2 linked regions of the Alicycliphilus denitrificans K601 genome follow. The protein of the gene in region 1 interacts with the protein of each later gene in a pairwise test. Links are inferred from orthologs where the notes say so. Each region holds a gene or a part of one and is shown on either strand. Other genes may lie near its edges. The genes, in order: priA and ssb.

The links.
Region 2: the proteins of priA (region 1) and ssb interact in binary tests that used the Escherichia coli proteins (3 or more experiments, as listed by UniProt). The link is inferred for Alicycliphilus denitrificans K601 from one-to-one orthologs.

Annotation. Positions count from the first base shown.
Region 1 is NC_015422.1:4,450,463-4,460,855, forward strand. Bases 4,841-7,822 are described here. They hold priA (replication restart helicase PriA), read left to right. Parts: upstream 4,841-5,268; coding sequence 5,269-7,377; downstream 7,378-7,822. Other genes in these bases: ALIDE2_RS21130 (acetyl-CoA C-acyltransferase family protein), read right to left, coding at 7,440-7,822. Outside these bases: ALIDE2_RS21100 (protein-disulfide reductase DsbD family protein), read left to right, coding at 1-801; ALIDE2_RS21105 (redoxin domain-containing protein), read left to right, coding at 821-1,417; ALIDE2_RS21110 (sulfite exporter TauE/SafE family protein), read right to left, coding at 1,454-2,200; ALIDE2_RS21115 (L,D-transpeptidase family protein), read left to right, coding at 2,464-3,492; hemE (uroporphyrinogen decarboxylase), read left to right, coding at 3,535-4,653; more of ALIDE2_RS21130, read right to left, coding at 7,823-8,627; ALIDE2_RS21135 (enoyl-CoA hydratase/isomerase family protein), read right to left, coding at 8,639-9,418; ALIDE2_RS21140 (AMP-dependent synthetase/ligase), read right to left, coding at 9,480-10,393.
Region 2 is NC_015422.1:4,856,188-4,866,587, forward strand. The notes cover bases 3,415-6,403. They hold ssb (single-stranded DNA-binding protein), read left to right. Parts: upstream 3,415-4,636; coding sequence 4,637-5,170; downstream 5,171-6,403. Other genes in these bases: ALIDE2_RS22935 (MFS transporter), read left to right, coding at 3,415-4,494; ALIDE2_RS22945 (L-lactate permease), read right to left, coding at 5,277-6,403. Also shown: ALIDE2_RS22925 (methyl-accepting chemotaxis protein), read left to right, coding at 1-30; excinuclease ABC subunit UvrA, read right to left, coding at 65-3,133; more of ALIDE2_RS22935, read left to right, coding at 3,316-3,414; more of ALIDE2_RS22945, read right to left, coding at 6,404-6,938; tRNA 2-thiouridine(34) synthase MnmA, read right to left, coding at 7,178-8,299; ALIDE2_RS22955 (LysR family transcriptional regulator), read right to left, coding at 8,296-9,237; ALIDE2_RS22960 (4-oxalomesaconate tautomerase), read left to right, coding at 9,341-10,400. UniProt on the Escherichia coli protein: Plays an important role in DNA replication, recombination and repair. Binds to ssDNA and to an array of partner proteins to recruit them to their sites of action during DNA metabolism. Acts as a sliding platform that migrates on DNA via reptation.

The sequences.
Region 1 (10,393 bases):
GCCGTGGCATCGCCCTGCACGGCGCCGTTCATGGGCGCGTCGCTCGGCCTCACGGCCACGCTGCCGGGCGCGCAGGCGCTCTCCATCTTCGCGGCGCTGGGCCTGGGACTGGCGCTGCCGTACCTGCTGGCAAGCTGGCTGCCCGGCTTCGCGCGCGCCCTGCCCCGCCCCGGCACGTGGATGCAGACGCTGCGCCGCCTGATGGCCTTCCCCATGTTCGCCACCGTGGTGTGGCTGGTGTGGGTGCTGGGCCAGCAAAGCGGCATCGACGGCGCGGCGGCGCTGCTGGCGCTGCTGGTGGCGCTCGCGATGGCCGTGTGGGCGCTCACGCTGCGCGGGCGCGGGCGGGCCGTGCTCGCTCCGCTTTCGATAGTTGCCTGCGCTTGGCTGGCATGGGCCTGGGGCCCGAAAGTCGTAGAACCCCTGCCCGCGGCCGGCGCCGCGCCCATGGCCGACGCCGCCACGCCCTGGCGCCCCTGGCAGGCCGGCCTGCCCGAGCAGTTGCTGGCCCGGGGCCAGCCGGTGTTCGTGGACTACACGGCCGCCTGGTGCGTGACCTGCCAGTACAACAAGAAGACCACGCTGTCGGACGCCGAGGTGCTGCGCGGCTTCGCCGCCAAGAACGTGGCGCTGCTGCGCGCCGACTGGACGCGGCGCGACCCGGCCATCACCGCCGCGCTGGCGCAGCTGGGCCGCAGCGGCGTGCCGGTGTACGTGCTGCACGCGCCGGGCCGGGCGCCCGTGGTGTTCAGCGAGATATTGAGCTCCGACGCACTGCGCGCCGCCATCGATTCGCTCTAACGGACTGGAGGACATCGCCATGCAGGCGCTTCGCCGCACGCTCATCGCCCTGCCCCTGCTGCTCGCCGCCCTCGGCGCGCACGCCGCCGCCGCGGTGGGCCAGATCGCGCCGGACTTCACGCTGCAGAGCACCGAGGGCAAACCCGTGCGCCTGTCGGAGCTGCGCGGCAAGTACGTGGTGCTGGAGTGGACCAACCCCGGCTGCCCCTTCGTGCGCAAGCACTACGACAGCGGCAACATGCCCGCCACGCAGAAGGCCGCGCGCGAGCAGGGGCTGGCGTGGCTCTCGATCAACTCCACCGCGAAGGCGAGCGGCGACTACCTGGAACCCGCACGGCTCGCCGAGCGCAAGGCCCAGCCCACGGCCATCCTGATGGACGAGGAAGGCACGATGGGCCACGCCTACGGCGCGCGCACCACGCCGCACATGTACGTCATCGACCCCGGGGGCACGCTGGTCTACGCGGGCGGCATCGACAGCATCCCCTCGGCGCGCGTGGCCGACATCGAGCGCGCCACCAACTACGTGAAGGTCGCGCTCGCCGACATCGCCGCGCAACGGCCCATCGCGGCGGCGGCCACGCAGCCCTACGGCTGCAGCATCAAGTACAAGTGACCCGGGCGGCGGGCAGAAGGCCCGCGCCCCGGGGAATCACGCAAGCAGCAGCCAACCGAACCACGCGCCGGCGGCCAGCAGCAGCATGCTCACGAAGCGCTGCAGGCGGTGCCGGTCCAGCCCCTGCACGAGCCGCTGGCCCGCGAGCGAGCCGGCCAGCATCACCACGCCGCAGGCCAGCGCCAGCCCCCAGTCCAGCCGGTGCGCGGCGGCGTGCACGGCGCTGCTGGTCAGGGCCACGGGCAGCTGTATGGCCTGCGCTGCGGCCACGGCGAACTGCACCGGCTGGCGCCGCAGCATCAGCAGCGGCAGCAGCAGCACCGGCCCGCCCGTGCCTGTGAGTGCCGAGCCCACGCCCACCAGCAGCCCCAAGCCGGCCAGCGCGGGCCTGGGTAGCTGCGGCGCGGCCTCGGCGCCGGGCCCGCGCGCCGCAAGGCCGCGCCAGCCCGCGAACAGCACGAGCGCGGTCACGCCCGCGAGCAGCGCGCGCGCCGGCAGCGCATGCACCAGCAGCGCGCCGCCCACCGCGCCAGTCAGCGCCCCCAGCAGCAGCGGCGCGGTGCGCCGGGCCAGGGCCGGGTCGCGCCGCAGCGGGCGCAGCGCCACCAGCGCGGGCAGCGCGAACGCGAGCGAGGCCGCCGCGATGGCCTGCGCGGGCTCCACTCCGCCAAAGCGCGTGAGCACGGGCACGAGCAGCACACCGCCGATGCCCGTGGCGCCGATCAGCGCGCCGGCCAGCAGCACGGCGGGCAGGAGAATCCAGGCGTGGGCCAGCAGGTTCATGCCGGCGCGCGGGGCGTGGAGTGGACGGGATGGCCGGTGGGCATGGCGGGGGGGCTAGATGCCCGGATGGGCGGGCGGGCGCCGGGGCGGCGTTTTTCACTATTAATTATATAGCTTATAACGCTTTACAGGAAAGCACAGAAGCCCGTTTTCACATGAAATTCCAGCGCAGCGGCAGGCCCTTGCCGGTGTGGCGCGGGCGCATCGCTGCGCCGCCCGCAATGGACGGTGTGCCGGCGGTCGCCGCCGGATAATCGGCGGCCATGCATCCGCCGCGTCTTTCCCGCGCCGTGCGCGCCACGGCCCTGGCCTTCATGGGGCTGGGCTGCCTCGTTTCGCAGGCCCTGGCCGGCTCCCCGCACGAGGCGGCCGCGCCGCGCCCCTTCAGCCAGCCCGAGCCGCTGGCGCAGGAACTGCGCCATCGCATGGAGTCCCCCCTGGTACGCGAGCTGCAGGTGCGCCTGCGCCACGCCAAGTACCTGGCGCTGTACGACGTGGACGACCGCTACGGCCTGAAGACGCGCGAGACGGTGCGCAAGTTCCAGAAGGACCACGGCCTGCGCGAGACGGGCGTGGTGGACCAGGCCACCTGGGACCGGCTGCTGCCCAGGTCGCACAAGCCCACGGCCGCGGAGCTGGGCAACACCGACGTGGGCCCCTGGTTCACAGGCCCCGGGCAGGCAGGCTACATCCGGGAGCTGCAGCACCGGCTCAGGCAGGCGGGGCATTACCAGGGCGCGATCGACGGCGAGTTCCACGGCGCCACACAGCAGGCGATCAGCGGCTTCCGCGCCCGGGTGGGCCTGCCGGCCAGCCATGTGATGGACGAGCGCACCTGGGCCCGCCTGATCGCCAAGACGCGCAACCCGCGCTACGCGCAGCTGTTCGACGCGCCACCGGCGAGCACGCTCGCGCAGGCGCTGGACCCGCGCTGCGCCACGGGCCGGGTGGTGTGCATCTCGCGGGAGCAGAAAAGGATGTCGCTCGTGGTCGATGGCCGTACGTTGTTCACGCGCGAGGCGCGCTTCGCGCGCCCGGGCTGGGAGAGCGACAAGGGCGAGTTCCGCATCTGGTACATGAACAGCGACACGGTCTCGACCATCTTCGGCGAGCGCACACCCATGCCCTACGCCATCTTCTACGACGGCAACGTGGCCATCCACTATTCCGACGATTTCGACCAGGTGGGCTATGAGGGCGGTTCGCACGGCTGCAGCCAGCTCAGGGACTACCAGGTCTCCAAGTGGCTGTACGAGCAGGTCAGGGTGGGCGACAGGGTCGTGGTGTACTGACCCCGGTGGCTGGCGCATGGGCACGCTGCGACAATCACGCCCATGAGCAACACCTTCGCCCCCCTGCGCAACGACACCTTCCTGCGCGCCTGCCTGCGCCAGGCCACCGACTACACCCCCCTGTGGCTGATGCGCCAGGCCGGGCGCTACCTGCCCGAGTACAAGGCCACGCGCGCCAGGGCCGGCAGTTTCATGGGGCTGGCGACCAACGTGGATTACGCCACCGAGGTCACGCTGCAGCCGCTGGAGCGCTTCCCGCTGGACGCGGCGATCCTGTTCTCCGACATCCTCACCGTCCCCGACGCCATGGGCCTGGGCCTGTCGTTCGCCGAGGGCGAGGGCCCGCGCTTCGCCAAGGCGGTGCGCAGCGAGGCCGACGTCGCGCAGCTGGCCGTGCCCGACATGGACAGGCTGCGCTACGTGTTCGACGCCGTGACCAGCATCCGCCGCGCGCTCGACGGCCGCGTGCCGCTGATCGGCTTCTCGGGCAGCCCCTGGACGCTGGCCTGCTACATGGTCGAGGGCAAGGGCTCGGACGACTACCGCATGGTCAAGAGCCTGATGTACGCCCGCCCCGACCTGATGCACCGCATCCTGGCTGTGAACGCCGACGCCGTGGCCCGGTACCTGAACGCCCAGATAGACGCCGGCGCCCAGGCGGTGATGATCTTCGACAGCTGGGGCGGCGTGCTGGCCGACGGCATGTTCCAGCAGTTCAGCCTGGCCTACACGGCGCGCGTGCTCGCGCAGCTCCAGCGCACCGGGGCCGACGGCCAGCCCGTGCCGCGCATCGTCTTCACCAAGGGCGGCGGCATCTGGCTGCAGGACATGAAGGCGCTGGACTGCGAGGTGCTGGGCCTGGACTGGACGGCCAACCTGGGGCAGGCCCGCGCCATCGTCGGCGGCAGCGCGGGCGGCCCGGGCAAGGCGCTGCAGGGCAACATCGACCCCAACGTGCTGTTCGCCCCGCCCGAGGCGATCGCGGCCCAGGCGCGCGCCGTGCTCGACAGCTTCGGCACGCCCCATACCGACAAGGACACCACGGGCCCCACGCACATCTTCAACCTGGGCCACGGCATCAGCCAGCACACGCCGCCCGAGCATGTGGCGGCGCTGGTGGAGGCGGTGCACGGCCATTCGCGCAGCCTGCGCCGGCGGTAAACGCCTACTCACATGCGGCGCCCCGCGCGGGCCGGTTGTGCACAGACGGGGCCGGGTGTCGCGGGGCGACGATCCCCGGCTCATATACCGCATGCGATCCCCAAAAAAAAGGGACAACCGCGCAAGTCGTTGATTCATATAGGCATCGTGGCCATGCCGCTTTTGTAAGCAAGCTAAACAAACCACGCAGCGACAAGGGATTGCAGGGGATGACCGAAGGATATCAACAAAGTTATCCACAGAAAATTTGGACTTCTGCCGAATCCCTCGAAAAATCAAGCACTTGCCACCGAAAGTGCATGAGAAACCCCATGACTGCTGCCCGGCATACCACATTTTTGGGATGTTTTTGCCTATTGACAGCGCAGTTGTGCACATGTTTGGCGCAGCGGCAGCGGCGGGCCGTTCTGCCGCGACAATGTCCGCGCCGCACCGGGCGACATGACAAAGATCATTGATTCATAAGGGGTTTTCTTCGATGGCATGGGTAAATGCACTAGCACCAAGGCTAGCAGCCATGCGGCCTGCAGCCTGGTTCGTGCGGTTTTTCAACAAAGTTATCCACAGAACGCCCGTTTTTTGTGAACAAGGCTGTGGAGCCATGCCGGGCCACCCATGAGCGACGCTTTGCCGTGCCTGGTGCAGGTCGCCGTCAGCACCCCGGCCCACAGCGCCGTGGGCGACCTGCTGAGCTATGCCTGTGCCGCCCCGCTGGCGCCGGGCACGCTGGTGCGCGTGCCGCTGGGCGCGCGCGAGGTGCTGGGCGTGGTCTGGGACGCGCCCGCCGAGCCCTTGCCCCTGCCTGCGGGCATGGCGCCGCGCCCGGTGGCGGGCGTGCTCGAAGGCATCGCCCCGCTCGACGCCGCCTGGCGGCGCCTGGTGGCCTTCACGGCGCGCTACTACCAGCGCGCCCTGGGCGAGGTGGCGCTGGCCGCCCTGCCGCCGCAGCTGCGCGAGCTCACACCCGAGCAGCTCGCGCGGCGCATGCGCCGCCCCGCGGTCGGGGCAGCCGCGCAAGCACGTGAATCCGCTACTGAATCGGTAGCACTCAGCGCAGAGCAGGCAATCGCCGCAGCCGAAATTGAATCCAACCCCGGCCCCTTCCTGCTGTTCGGCAGCACCGGCAGCGGCAAGACCGAGGTCTACATGCACTGCGTGGCCCGGGCGCTGGCAGCCAGCCCCGCCGCGCAAGCCCTGGTGATGGTGCCCGAGATCAACCTCACACCGCAGCTGGAGGCGCGCTTTCGCGCGCGCTTCGCCCCCCTGTACGGCGAGGTCGCCGTGGTCAGCCTGCACAGCGGCATGACCAACCCGCAGCGCCTCAAGAGCTGGCTGGCCGCGCACCAGGGCGTGGCGCGCATCGTACTGGGCACGCGCATGGCGGTGTTCGCCAGCCTGCCGGGCCTGGCGCTGGTCGTGGCGGACGAGGAGCACGACGCCAGCTACAAGCAGCAGGAGGGCGCGCGCTACTCCGCGCGCGACCTGGCCGTCTGGCGCGCGCGCGAGCAGGGTGCCAAGGTGATCCTGGGCAGCGCTACGCCGTCGCTGGAGAGCTGGCACGCGAGCAGCCCCGAGGTGGGCCGCTACCAGCGCCTGGCCATGCCCGCCCGCATAGGCGCGGGCGAGTTGCCGCGCCTGCGCCTGGTGGACATGGGCCAGCAGCCGCGCGGGGCAGTGTTCTCGCCGCCGCTGCTGGCGGCCATCACCGAGCGCGTGGAGCGCGGCGAGCAATGCCTGGTGCTGCTCAACCGCCGGGGTTTCGCGCCCGTGCTGCACTGCCACGACTGCGGCTGGAAGAGCGACTGCCCGCACTGCAGCGCGCACCAGGTGTTCCACAAGATCGACCGCACGCTGCGCTGCCACCACTGCGGCTACGCGCAGCGCGTGCCGCGCGCCTGCCCCGCGTGCGGCAACCCGGACATCGCCCCCGTGGGCCGGGGCACGGAGCAGCTGGAGGAGCAGCTGGCCGCGCTGCTGCGCAACGTGATCACGCCCGGACGCCGCGCCGCGCGCGTGGCGCGCATGGACGCAGACACCACCCGCGCCAAGGGCGCGCTGGAGGAGCAGCTGGCCCAGGTGCATGCGGGCGAGGTGGACGTGCTCGTGGGCACGCAGATGGTGGCCAAGGGGCACGACTTCCGCCGCATCACGCTGGTGGCGGCCGTACAGCCCGACGGAGCGCTGTTCTCCAGCGACTTCCGCGCGCCCGAGCGCCTGTTCGCCCTGCTCATGCAGGCCGCGGGCCGCGCCGGGCGCGACGCGCAATACGTCGCCGCCCAGGCCAGCCCGCCCGAGATGTGGCTGCAGACCTGGCACCCCGACCACGCCGTCTACGCCGCGCTGCGCCGCCACGACTACCCGGCCTTCGCACAGCAGCAGCTGGCCGAGCGCCGCGAGGCCGGCATGCCGCCCTTCGCCTACCAGGCCCTGGTGCGCGCCGACGCGCGCACCCAGGAAGCGGCCCAGGCCTTCCTGCAGGCCGCCGCCGACGCCGCGCGCGCGGCGCAGCTGCCGGGGCTGGAGCAGGTGTTCATCTTCCCGCCCGTGCCGCTGACCGTGCAGCGCGTAGCCAACGTGGAGCGCGCGCAGATGCTGCTGGAGAGCCCCGGCCGCGGCGCGCTGCAGCGCTTCCTGGCCGCGTGGCAGCCGCTGCTGCATGCCGAGCGCGCGCGCCACCGCGCCCTGGTGCGCTGGCTCGTGGACGTGGATCCGCAGGCCATTTGAGTAGCGCTACCCGAATGAGCGCTGCAAGCGCTTACTCAGTAGGCGCTTGATGGCGAAAAGGCTCAAACCCTCTCGAAGATGGCCGCGATTCCCTGGCCGCCGCCGATGCACATGGTCACCAACGCGTAGCGCCCGCCCGTGCGGTGCAGCTCGGCAATCGCCTTGGTGGTGATGATGGCGCCCGTGGCGCCCACGGGGTGGCCGAGCGAGATGCCCGAGCCGTTGGGATTGACCTTGGCGGGATCGAAGCCCAGCTCCTGCGCCACGGCGCAGGCCTGGGCGGCGAAGGCTTCGTTGGCCTCGATCACATCCATGTCGCTGACCTTCAGGCCCGTGCGCGCCAGCACCTTCTGCGTGGCGGGCACGGGGCCTATGCCCATGTAGGCGGGCTCCACGCCCGCGTGCGCGTAGCCCACGAGGCGCGCCAGGGGCTTGAGGCCCAGCGCGGCCACGCGGTCGCCGGCGGCCAGCACCACGGCGGCGGCGCCGTCGTTGATGCCCGAGGCGTTGCCCGCGGTCACCGTGCCGCCTTCCTTCCTGAACGCGGGCTTCATGCCGGCGAGCACGTCGAGCGTGGTATCGGCGCGCACGTGCTCGTCGGTGTCGAACAGCACCGTGCCCTTGCGCGTGGCGATCTCGACGGGGACGATCTGCTCCTTGAAATGGCCGGCAGCGATGGCGGCGGCGGCGCGGCGCTGGCTCTCCAGCGCGAGCTGGTCCTGCATCTCGCGGCTGATCCTGTACCGCTCGGCCACGTTCTCGGCCGTGATGCCCATGTGCATCTTCTGCCACGGGTCGTGCAGGATGCCGAGCATGTAGTCGATGCTCTTGGCGTCGCCCATGCGCGCGCCCCAGCGCGCGGCCTGGTCGAAGTAGGGGCCGCGGCTCATGCTCTCGCTGCCGCCGCCCACGGCCACGTCGCAGTCGCCGTAACCGATGGCCTGCGCGGCGGACACAATGGCCTGCAGGCCCGAGCCGCACAGGCGGTTGACGTTGAACGCGGGCGTTTCGATGGGGCAGCCGGCGTCGATGGCGGCCACGCGGCTCAGGTACGCGTCCTTGGTGTCGGTGGGGATCACGTTGCCCATGACCACGTGGCCCACGGCGTCGGGCGCGATGCCCGCGCGGGCGATGGCGGCCTTCACGGCGGTGGTGGCGAGCTGGGTGTTGGGCACGTCCTTGAGGCTGCCGCCGAAGGTGCCGATGGCGGTGCGGGCGGTGCTGACGATGAAGACGTCGCGCTGGGTCATGGTGCTTCCTTTCATTGGCCGCGAAACTGCGGCGGGCGTTTGGCGAAGAAGGCCTCTATGCCTTCGCGCATGTCCGCGGTGCGGGCGCACGCGCCGAAGGCCTGCGCCTCGGCCGCGAGCTGCTCGGGCAGGCTGCGGCCTGCGCTGCCGCGCATCAGGCGGCGCATGCGGCCGTAGGCCACGGTGGGGCCGGCGGCGATGCGCGCGGCGAAGGCCTGCGCGGCGGCGTCCAGCTCGGCGGCGGGCAGCACGCGGTTGACCAGGCCCAGGCGCAGCGCGTCGGCGGCGGTGAAGGTCTCGCCCAGCAGCGCGATCTCCAGCGCGTGGCGCAGGCCCACCAGGCGCGGCAGCGCCCAGGAAGCGCCCACGTCGCAGCTCGTGCCGAGGTTGATGTAGGCCAGGTTGAACTTCGTGCCCTCGGCCGCGAGCACGAAGTCGCACATCAGCATCAGCGACAGGCCCGCGCCCGCCGCCGCGCCATGCACCTGGGCGATGACGGGGGCGTCCAGCGCTTCCAGCAGCACCAGGGCCTCGTTGAGCGGCTCCAGCAGGTCCTTGGCGCCCTGCACCGGGTCGGCGCGCAGGGTGGCCAGATCGCCCCCGGCGACGAAGGCGCGGCCGCTGCCCTGCAGCAGCACGGCGCGCACGCCAGAGTCTTGCGCGATGGCACGCACGGCGCCCAGCAGCGCGATCGCGGTGGGCACGTCGAGCGCGTTCATGGCCTCGGGGCGGTCGAAGCGCAGCGTGGCGATGGCGCCCTGGCGCGTGTGGATTAAGGGAGTGGTGGTCATGCGGTGCTACTTGAACGATAGCTTCCAGCGCTTGATGGACAAGCGCTGGAGGCCATTTTGACTATGAATAAAGCGCCTCGATCTCGGCGGCGTAGGCCTTGTAGATGCTGGAGCGGCGCACCTTCATGGTGGCGGTGACCTCGCCGTCGTCGTGGTCCAGCTCTTTGGTGAGCAGGTGGAACTTGCGGATCTGCGCCACCTGGGCCAGCCTGGCGTTGCCGCAGGCGATCTCCGCGTTGATGAGCTCGCGCACCTCGGGCGTCTCGACCAGCGAGCGGAAATGCGTGAACGCGATGCGCCGCGCCTCGGCCCACTTGCCCACGGTCTCGTAGTCGATCATCACCAGCGCGCCGACGAACTTGCGCCCCTCAGCCACGATGACGCACTCCTTGATGTAGGGGCTGGCCTTCATGGTGTTCTCGATCTCGGACGGCGTGAGGTTCTTGCCGCCCGCGGTGATCATGATGTCCTTGAGGCGGTCCACGATCCTGATCTGGCCGCCTTCCTCGCGCACCACGTCGCCCGTGTGCAGCCAGCCGTCCACGATGGACGTGGCCGTGGCCTCGGGGTTCTTGTAGTAGCCCGCGAACACCATCTCGCCGCGGATCTGCAGCTCGCCGTTGTCCGCGACGCGGTACTCAACGCCCTCCGTGACGGGGCCGACGGTGCCCACGCTCACGTGGTCGAGGTCGTGGCCCGTGACCATGCCGGTCGATTCGGTCAGGCCGTAGACCTCGATGAGCGGCACGCCCAGGGTGCGGAAGAATCGCACCACGTCGGGCGCAATGGGCGCGGCGCCGGTCAGCGCCACGCGCGCGTCGCGCAGGCCTATGAAGTTCTGCAGCGCGCGCAGCACCAGCCAGTAGTGCAGGGCATGGCGCAGGCGCTCGCCCAGCGTCCACTGGCCGTGCGGCTTCTCGGCCAGCGGGGCGCAGGCGGCCATGGCGCGCTGGAAGAGATGCCGGCGCAGCGGGC
Region 2 (10,400 bases), 400 kb from region 1 along the record:
CGGCCGGCCGCCCTTTCGCTCACCTATTGATAGCTATTGACGCCCGTCCATAGGGCGCAACGGCCTATTTTTCCTGTAAATACCGCCGCAGGTAGCGCCCGGTGTGGCTGGCCTCGTTGGCAGCCACCTCCTCGGGTGTGCCCACGGCCACCACGGTGCCGCCGCCCGCGCCGCCCTCGGGGCCCATGTCGATGACCCAGTCGGCGGTCTTGATCACGTCGAGGTTGTGCTCGATGACGACGATGGTGTTGCCCGCGTCGCGCAACTGCAGCAGCACCTTGAGCAAGAGCGCTATGTCGGCGAAGTGCAGGCCGGTGGTGGGCTCGTCCAGGATGTAGAGCGTGCGGCCCGTGTCGCGCCGGCTCAGCTCCTGCGCCAGCTTGACGCGCTGGGCCTCGCCGCCCGAGAGCGTGGTGGCGCTCTGGCCCAGGCGGATGTAGGACAGACCCACGTCCAGCAGCGTCTGCAGCTTGCGCGCGATGGCGGGCACGTCCTTGAAGAAGGCGTAAGCGTCCTCCACCGTGAGCTGCAGGATCTGCGCGATGTTCCTACCCTTCCACTGCACCTCCAGCGTCTCGCGGTTGTAGCGCTGGCCGTGGCACACGTCGCAGGGCACGTAGACGTCGGGCAGGAAATGCATCTCCACCTTGACCACGCCGTCGCCCTGGCAGGCCTCGCAGCGCCCGCCGCCGGACGCCTGCGACACGTTGAACGAGAAGCGTCCCGGGCCGTAGCCGCGCTCTTTGGCGGTGTTGGTCTCGGCCATGAGTTCGCGGATCGGCGTGAACAGCCCCGTGTAGGTGGCGGGGTTGCTGCGCGGCGTGCGGCCTATGGGCGACTGGTCCACGTTGATGACCTTGTCGAAATAGTCCAGGCCCTCCAGCGCCTGGTGCGGCGCGGGCTCCTCATGGGCGCGGTGGATCTGGCGCGCGGCGGCCTTGTGCAGCGTGTCGTTGACCAGCGTGCTCTTGCCCGAGCCGGACACGCCGGTCACGCAGGTCAACAGGCCCACGGGGAACTCCACGCTCACGCTGCGCAGGTTGTTGCCCGTGGCGCCCAGAACGCGCACGGCCTGCAGCCGCCCCTGCGTGGCGTGGTGGCCGGCCAGGCGCTCCTTCCTGCGCTGGCTGGCGGCCGTTTCGGGGAAGCGCGGCTTCGGCTTTTTCCCCCCCTCGGGCGCCGCCGCCTGCTCCAGCACCGGCAGCCAGGGCGTGCGCCGCGCGGGCACGGGCAGGCTGCGCGCGCCGCTCAGGAACTGGCCGGTGAGCGAGCCGGGGTTGGCGCACAGCTCGGCATAGGTGCCCTGGGCCATCACGCGCCCGCCGTGCACGCCGGCGCCGGGGCCCATGTCCACGCAGTGGTCGGCGGCGCGGATCATGTCCTCGTCGTGCTCGACCACGATGACGCTGTTGCCCAGGTCGCGCAGCCGCGTGAGGGTGGCGATGAGGCGGTCGTTGTCGCGCTGGTGCAGGCCTATGCTGGGCTCGTCGAGCACGTACATCACGCCCGTGAGGCCGCTGCCGATCTGGCTCGCCAGGCGGATGCGCTGCGCCTCGCCGCCGGAGAGGGTCTCGGCGCTGCGCGCCAGGCTCAGGTAGGACAGGCCCACGTCGTTGAGGAAGGACAGGCGCGCAGCGATCTCGCGCACGATCTTGCCGGCGATCTCGGCCTTGGCGCCCGACAGGCGCAGCGCGCCGAACCAGTCCTGCGCGTCGGCCAGCGTCATGTGGCTCACATCATCGATGCCGCGCGCGGCGTCGCCCTCGCCCACCCGCACGTACCGCGCCTCGCGGCGCAGGCGCGCACCCCCGCATTCGGCGCAGGGCTGGGACTGGCGGTAGCGCGCAAGGTCCTCGCGCACCACGGCCGAGTCCGTCTCGCGCCAGCGCCGCGCCATGTTGGGCAGGATGCCCTCGAACGGGTGGCTGCGGACGATGGGCTTGCCCTTGCTGCTGCCGCTGCCCTGCAGGTAGCTGAAAGCGATCTCCTCCTCGCCCGAGCCGTGCAGGACGACCTGGCGCACGCGCTCGGGCAGCTGCTCGAAGGGCGTGTCCACGTCGAAGCCGTAGTGCCGCGCCAGGCTCTCGAGCATGGCGAAGTAGTAGCCGTTGCGCCGGTCCCAGCCCTTGATGGCGCCGCTGGCCAGGCTGAGCGACGGGAAGGCCACCACGCGCGCGGCATCGAACAGCTCCTGCTGGCCCAGCCCGTCGCAGGCCGGGCAGGCGCCCGTGGGCGAGTTGAACGAGAACAGCCGCGGCTCCAGCTCGGGCAGCGCGTAGCTGCACACGGGGCAGGCGAACCTGGCGGAGAACAGGTGCTCGCGCCCCGTGTCCATCTCCAGCGCCAGCACGCGGCCCGCACCCTCGCTGCCGCCCACGCGCAGCACGGCCTCGATGCTCTCGGCCAGGCGCTGGCGCGCGTCCGGGCGCACCTTCAGGCGGTCGATCACGACGTCGATGTCGTGCTTCTCGTTCTTCTTGAGCTCGGGCAGCGCCTCGTGTTCGTGGATCTGCCCGTCCACCCGCAAGCGCACGTAGCCCAGCGCCAGCATCTGCTCGAACAGCTCGGCGAACTCGCCCTTCTTTTGCCGCGCCACCGGGGCCAGCAGCATCAGGCGCGTGTCCTCGGGCAGGGCCAGCACGGCATCGACCATCTGGCTCACGGTCTGCGCGGCCAGGGGCAGGCCATGGTCGGGGCAGTAGGGCGTGCCTGCGCGCGCGTAGAGCAGGCGCAGGTAGTCGTGGATCTCGGTCACCGTGCCCACGGTGGAGCGCGGGTTGTGGCTGGTGGCCTTCTGCTCGATGGAGATCGCCGGCGACAGGCCTTCGATCAGGTCCACGTCGGGCTTGTCCAGGCGCCCCAGGAACTGGCGCGCATAGGCCGACAGGCTCTCCACGTAGCGGCGCTGGCCCTCGGCATACAGGGTGTCGAACGCGAGGCTGGACTTGCCCGAGCCCGACAGCCCCGTGATGACCACAAGCTGGTTGCGCGGTATGTCCAGGTCGATGTTCTTGAGGTTGTGCGTGCGCGCGCCGCGGATGCTGATCTGCCCGGCGCCGCGCAGCACCTGCGCCAGCGGGCGTCCTGCGTCCGGCGCGCTCAGAGGGGCGGGTAGTGGGGCGGTATCGGCCATCGCTGGGTGCTCGAAGAAAACCCACCATGATAGGGCAGCGCCCGATGCGCGGCAGGCCCTTGGCCCGGACCGGGAAACCCGCGCTGCGCCACAATGCGGCTTTTGCCTGAACACTGCCTGCCCCCGTGTCGGACACAACCACCTCCCCATCCCCGCCCGCCGCCGCGGCCCCCGCCTCGCGCATGACGGCGCTGGAGCGGCGCTCCAGCCTCGGCCTGGCGGCCATCTTCGCCATGCGCATGCTGGGGTTGTTCCTGGTGCTGCCCGTATTCATGCTGGAGGCGCGCAAGTACGCCGGCGGCGACGACCCCGCGCTCGTGGGGCTGGCCATGGGCATGTACGGGCTCACGCAGGCGTTCTTCCAGCTGCCGCTGGGCATGGCGTCCGACCGCTTCGGCAGGAAGCGCGTCATCGCGCTCGGCCTGCTGGTGTTCGCCGCGGGCAGTCTGGTGGCGGCGCTGGCCGACTCGGTCATGGGCCTGCTGGTGGGCCGGGCGCTGCAGGGCGCCGGGGCGGTGTCGGCCGCCGTCACCGCGCTGCTGGCCGACCAGACGCGCGACGCCGTGCGCACCAAGGCCATGGCGCTCGTGGGCATGAGCATCGGCCTGATGTTCGCCGTGGCGCTGGTGGCGGCGCCCTTCCTGGCCGCCCACGTCGGCCTGTCGGGCCTGTTCGTGCTCACGTTCGCGCTGGCGCTGGCCGGCGTGGCGCTGATCCTGTGGGTGGTGCCGCCCGAGACGCGCCACCACGGCGCCGCGCCCCAGGGCCGCCCGTCCGACGTATGGCGCCATGCCGACCTGCTGCGCCTGAACCTGGGCGTGTTCGCGCTGCACACCATACAGATGGCCATGTGGGTGGCCGTACCCGCCATGCTGGTGCAGGCGGGCCTGCCCAAGGACGTGCACTGGCACGTCTACCTGCCCGCGCTGGTGCTATCGGTCGTCGCCATGGGAGGGCTGCTCGCCATGGAGCGGCGCGGGCGGCTGCGCGCGGCCCTGCTGCTGTCGATCGGCCTGATCGCGCTGGTGCAGGCCGCCCTGGGGGGGCTGGTGGCCGGCGGCGTCGCGCCCACCGTGGCGCTGCTCGGCACGCTGCTGTTCGTGTTCTTCTGCGGCTTCAACATGCTGGAGGCCACGCAGCCCAGCCTGGTCTCGCGCATGGCCCCGGCCCATCTGCGCGGCGCGGCCCTGGGCGCGTACAACACGCTGCAGTCCCTGGGCCTGTTCGCCGGGGGCGCCCTGGGCGGAGCCCTGGCCAAGTGGGCGGGCGCGGGCGGGCTGTTCGCCGCCACGGCGCTGCTGGCCGCCCTGTGGCTGGCGCTCACCTGGCCGCTGCGGCCCGTGGGGCGCGGCGGCCACTGATTTTTTTCGCCCTCGCCGCATCAAGCGGCCCCAAGGCCGCTATGCTGCGCACCTGCGGCCTCGCAGGGGCCGCTCGAGCAGGCTCATCTGGCCCGGAAATCCTCTCCTGCCTTCCGGGCTGACGCACAAAGGATCTTTCCCCATGGCATCCGTCAACAAAGTCATCATCGTCGGCAACCTCGGCCGCGACCCCGAAATGCGCACCTTCCCCAGCGGCGACCAGGTGGCCAACGTGCGCATCGCCACCACCGACCGCTGGCGCGACAAGAACACCGGCGAGAACAAGGAAGCCACCGAGTGGCACAGCGTGGTCTTCAACGGCCGCCTGGCCGAGATCGTGGGCCAGTACCTGCGCAAGGGCTCGCAGGTGTACGTGGAAGGCAGCCTGCGCACGCGCAAGTGGACCGACCAGAGCGGCCAGGAGCGCTACACCACCGAGATCCGCGCCGACACCATGCAGATGCTGGGCAGCCGCGCCGGCTCCGGCGGCGGCCAGGGCGGCGGCTATGACGACGGCGGCTACGGCGGCGATGGCGGCGGCTACGAGGCCCCGCGCCGCGCCGCGCCCGCCCCGCGCCCCGCGCCACCCGCTGCCCGCCCCGCCCCGGCGCCCGTGGCCCAGCCGCCGCGCGCGGCCTCGGGCTTCGACGACATGGACGACGACATTCCGTTCTGAACGCCGTCCCGCCCCAACGGCAACGGGCGCCCCAGGGCGCCCGTTTGCTATTGTGGTGATAGCTGCCAGCGCTTGATGGACAAGCGCTGGAGCCAAAAAAACACCGTCAGTGCACGACCATCAGCGAGAACGGCCAGACGTAGGCCTGCATGGTCACGTACAGGCCCACCAGGCAGGCCAGCGCGATGGAGTGGAAGAACACGTAGCGCAGGATGTCGCCCTCGTGGTCGAACCAGCGCGTGGCGGTGGAGGCCACGACGATGGACTGCGCGTCGATCATCTTGCCCATCACGCCGCCCGAGCTGTTGGCCGCGCCCATGAGGTTGGGCGAGAGGTGCAGCTGCTCGGCCGCCACCTTCTGCATGCCGCCGAAGAGCACGTTCGACGCCGTGTCCGAGCCCGTGAGCGCCACGCCCAGCCAGCCCATCAGCGTGCCGAAGAACGGGTAGAGCACGCCCGTGTTGGCGAAGGCCAGGCCCAGCGTGGTGTCGGTGCCCGAGTAGCGCGTGAGCGTGCCCAGCGCCAGCATGAGCACGATGGTCAGCAGCGAGTACTTCACGAGCCACAGCGTCTTGAAGAAGGTGCGCACGATGGCGACCGGGTTGTACTTCATGACGAAGGCGCTCACGATGGCCGACAGCAGGATGCCCGTGCCGGTGGCCGACAGGAGGTTCAGCGTGTAGACCGCGCCTTCCTTCGTGGGCTTGGCGACCACGGGCGGCACCTTCTCGATCATGTTGTGCAGGCCTTCCATGGGGAAGGCGGGCGCGAAGACGCCGTTGAGCCAGGTCTTGACCGAAGGCAGGCCCCAGATGAAGACGAACACCGACAGGATCACCCAGGGCGTCCAGGCCGCCACCAGCGCCTGCGTGCTGTGGCGCGTGACGGGCTTGGCCGGCTTGGCCTCGGCGGCGCTCACGTCATGGTGGCGCAGCGAGGCCGAAGTCCAGACCGTCCTGGGCTTCCACACGCGCAGGAAGGCCACGAGGCAGACCATGGAGACGATGGCGGCGATGATGTCCACCAGCTCCGGCCCGATGTAGTTGGACACCAGGAACTGCGGGATGGCGAAGGACACGCCCGTCACCAGGATGGCGGGCCAGATCTCCATCATGCCCTTGCGCCCGGCGAAGGCCCAGATGAGCCAGAACGGCACCAGCAGCGAGAAGAAGGGCAGCTGGCGGCCGATCATGGCCGTCACTTCCATGAGGTCGTAGCCGTGCACCTTGGCCAGCGTGATCACCGGCGTGCCCAGCGCGCCGAAGGCCACGGGCGCGGTGTTGGCGATCAGCGACAGGCCCGAGGCCGCCAGCGGCGAGAAGCCCAGGCCGATGAGGATGGCCGCCGTCACCGCCACGGGCGTGCCGAAGCCCGCCGCGCCCTCGAAGAAGGCGCCGAAGCAGAACGCGATCAGGAGCAGCTGGATGCGCCGGTCCTCGGTGATGCCCGAGAGCGAGTCCTGCAGCACGGCGAAGCTGCCGTTCTGCTCGGTGAGCTGGTGCAGGAAGATGATGTTGAGCACGATCCAGCCGATCGGCAGCAGCCCCGTGAAGCCGCCCAGCAGCGCCGCGCGCCCCGCCATGTCGGCCGGCATGCCATAGACGAAGATGGCCACGAGCAGCGCCGCGGCCAGGCCCATGCCCGCGGCGATGTGCGCCTTGATGTGGAAGAAGCCCAGAGCCGCGAGCATGACCACCACCGGCACCGCTGCCAGCGCGGTGGAGATGACCATGTTGCCCAGTGGGTCGTAGATTTGTTGCCAGACCATAGCCTGTGCCCCCTTGTTGTTGTCCCGGTTTTGGAAGGAAGAGCGCCCGTGCGTCCAGGAGCGGTGGATTACCGGCTGGCAAGCGGCGCGGACGAGACTGTAGAAAGCCCGCCAGCAGTCCAGCGTGAAAAATCCGGAGACCGACCCTGAAGCAATTTCACACCATAGCGAAGACCCGGGTCCGGCGCCCGGCTTATTCGGGTATTCACCAATCCCGCCGGGCCCCCAGGCGCAGGCGCTCAGCCGTCCACCGTCGCAATCACGCCACCGCCCAGGCATACCTCGCCGTCGTACAGCACGGCGGACTGGCCCGGCGTCACGGCCCACTGGGCCTCGGGGAACTGCAGGCTGAAGGCGCCGCCCTGCGCGGCCAGCACGGTGCAGGCCGCGTCCTGCTGGCGGTAGCGCGTCTTGGCCGCGCAGGCGCCCGGGGCGGGGGGGCGGCCGGCGACCCAGCTTGCGTCCTGCGCGGCCAGCCGGTGCGACAGCAGCCAGGGGTGGTCATGGCCCTGCACCACGCGCAGGGTGTTGGTGGCGAGTTCCTTGCGCGCAACGAACCAGGGCGCATGCTCGCCGCCGCCGCGCTGCGCCCCCTTTTCCTTCACGCCGCCGATGCCCAGCCCCTGGCGCTGGCCCAGCGTGTAGAACGACAGGCCCACGTGGCGGCCCAGCCTGCGGCCCCGGTCGTCCAGGATGGGGCCGGGCTCGTGGCTGATGTAGCGGTTGAGGAACTCGCGGAACGGCCGCTCGCCGATGAAGCAGATGCCGGTCGAGTCCTTCTTCTTCGCGTTGGGCAGACCGATCTCCTCGGCGATGCGGCGCACCTCGGTCTTCCTCAGCTCGCCCACGGGGAACAGCGTGCGCGCGAGCTGCTCCTGGTTCAGCCGGTGCAGGAAGTAGCTCTGGTCCTTGGCCGGGTCCAGCCCCTTGAGCAGCTCAAACAGGCCCGTGGCCGGGTTGTGGCGCACGCGGGCGTAGTGGCCCGTGGCGATCTTCTCGGCGCCCAGGCGCATGGCGTGGTCCAGGAAGGCCTTGAACTTGATCTCGGCATTGCACAGCACGTCGGGGTTGGGCGTGCGGCCGGCCTGGTACTCGCGCAGGAACTCGGCGAACACGCGGTCCTTGTACTCGGCCGCGAAGTTCACGTGCTCGATCTCGATGCCGATCACGTCGGCCACGCTGGCGGCGTCCAGGAAGTCCTGGCGGCTGGAGCAGTATTCGCTGTCGTCGTCATCTTCCCAGTTCTTCATGAAGATGCCGACCACCTCGTGGCCCTGCTGCTTGAGGAGGTGGGCCGTGACGGCCGAATCGACGCCGCCCGAGAGGCCCACGACGACGCGCTGCTTGGTGGATGCTGTCATCGCCCCGATTGTATTTTTTGCGGCGCCGGCGCACTGCGCGGGCGCGCGGAGCGCGTGGCCACCAGCAGGTCGTAGAGCTGCTGGGCCGCGGGCGAGAGCGATTTGCCCCGGCGCTTGATGAGCCCCATCTGCCGCGTGACCACGGGCTCCACGAGCGGGATCGACACCAGCGTGGGATGGTCCCTGCCCGGCATGGCCAGGCTGGGCACTGCGGCCACGCCCAGGCCCGCCTCCACGAGGCCGAGCAGCGTGGTCACGTGCTTGGCCTCGTACAGGCACTGGGGACGGTCGGGCACGTTGGCCAGGGCCAGGTCCATGAGCAGGCGGTTGCCCGAGGTCTTGCCCACCGACATGAAGTCGTGCCGCCCGAGCTCGGCCCAGGTCACCTTCTTGCGGCGCGCGAGCGCATGGTCGCGGCGGCAGGCGGCCACGAAGCGCTCGGCCAGCACGGGCTTGAACTCGATCTCGGCCTCCTGGCTGCCGATGAAATTCAGGCCGAAGTCGGCATCGCCCTGCGCCACGGCCACCAGCACCTCGTTCGCGCTCGCGTCGTGCACCTTCACGCGGATGCGCGGAAAGCGCTCGTGGTAGCGCTTGACCACCTGCGGCAGGAAGTAATACACGGCCGACGGCACGCAGGCAATGGTCACCTCGCCCATGCGGCGCGCGGCCACGTCGCCCAGGCCCATGAGCATGCCGTCCAGGTCGTCGAGCCACTGCTGCGTCTTGCGCGCGAAGTCGCGGCCCACGGCCGTGAGCGTCACGCGCCGCGTGGTGCGGTCGAGCAGGCGCACGCCCAGCGCCTCTTCGAGCTTCTCGATGCGGCGGCTGAAGGCCGGCTGCGAGAGGTGGATGGACTCGGCCGCCGCCCGGAAGCTCTGCAGCTCGGCCACGGCGGCGAAGGCCTGGATATCGGCGAGGTCGAACTTGATGTTCATGGCGCACGGGTCGTGGTGATCGACCATCCATTGCGCCATATGCATCAATCGTTGTCAACAATGCAATTCACAGAATATCCGGGGCCGCGCACCATGCCGCCCCATGAGCTACGAACTTCCCTGCATCCTGATGCGCGGCGGCACCTCCCGGGGGCCGTTCTTCCTGGCCGACTGGCTGCCGCAAGACCCCGGGGTGCGCGACCGCATGCTGCTCGCGGCGCTGGGCTCGCCGCACGAGCTGCAGATCGACGGGCTGGGCGGCGGCAACTCGCTCACGAGCAAGGTGGCCATCGTCTCGCGCTCCCGGCACGCCGGGTGCGACGTGGACTACCTCTTCGCCCAGGTCAGCGTGGAGGAGGCGCGCGTGGACACGAGCCCCAACTGCGGCAACATGCTGGCGGGCGTGGGCCCCTTCGCCATCGAGCAAGGCCTGGTACCCGCCGCACCCGGCGCTGGCACCACGCTGGTGCGGGTGTTCAACGTCAACACGCGCTCGCGCATCGACGTGCGCGTGTGCACATGCAACGGCCGCGTGCTGTACGAGGGCGACGTGCGCATCGACGGCGTGCAGGGCACGGCGGCGCCGGTGCTGCTGAGCTTCCTGGATGCCTGGGGCTCGGTCACCGGCAGCCTCTTTCCCACGGGCCGGCGCACCGACACCATCGACGGCGTCGAGCTCACCTGCATCGACGCGGCCCAGGTCATGGTGCTCGTGCGCGCCCGTGACCTGGGCCTGCGCGGCGACGAGGCGCCCGCAACGCTCGATGCCGATGGCGCGCTCCTCGCGCGCCTGGAGTCCCTGCGCCGCACGGCCGGCCTGCGCATGGGCCTGGGCGACGTATCGGACAGCGTGCTGCCCAAGCCCGTGATCGTCGCGCCCGGCGCCCGGCCCGGCCAGATCGTCTCGCGCTACTTCACGCCCCGGCGCTGCCACCGCTCGCATGCGGCCACGGGCGCCATCGGCGTGGCTGCGGCGCTCGCCCTGCCGGGCACGGTGGCCCATGGCGCGCAGTGGCGGCCGGGCGCCGGCACCCATCGCGTGGCCGTGCAGCACCCCGCGGGCCGCATCGAGGTGGACGTCGAGCTCGGCGGAGCGCACGCGGACCCGCAGCTGCGCCAGGCCTGCCTCGTGCGCACGGCCCGAAAGATCCTCGAAGGCACCT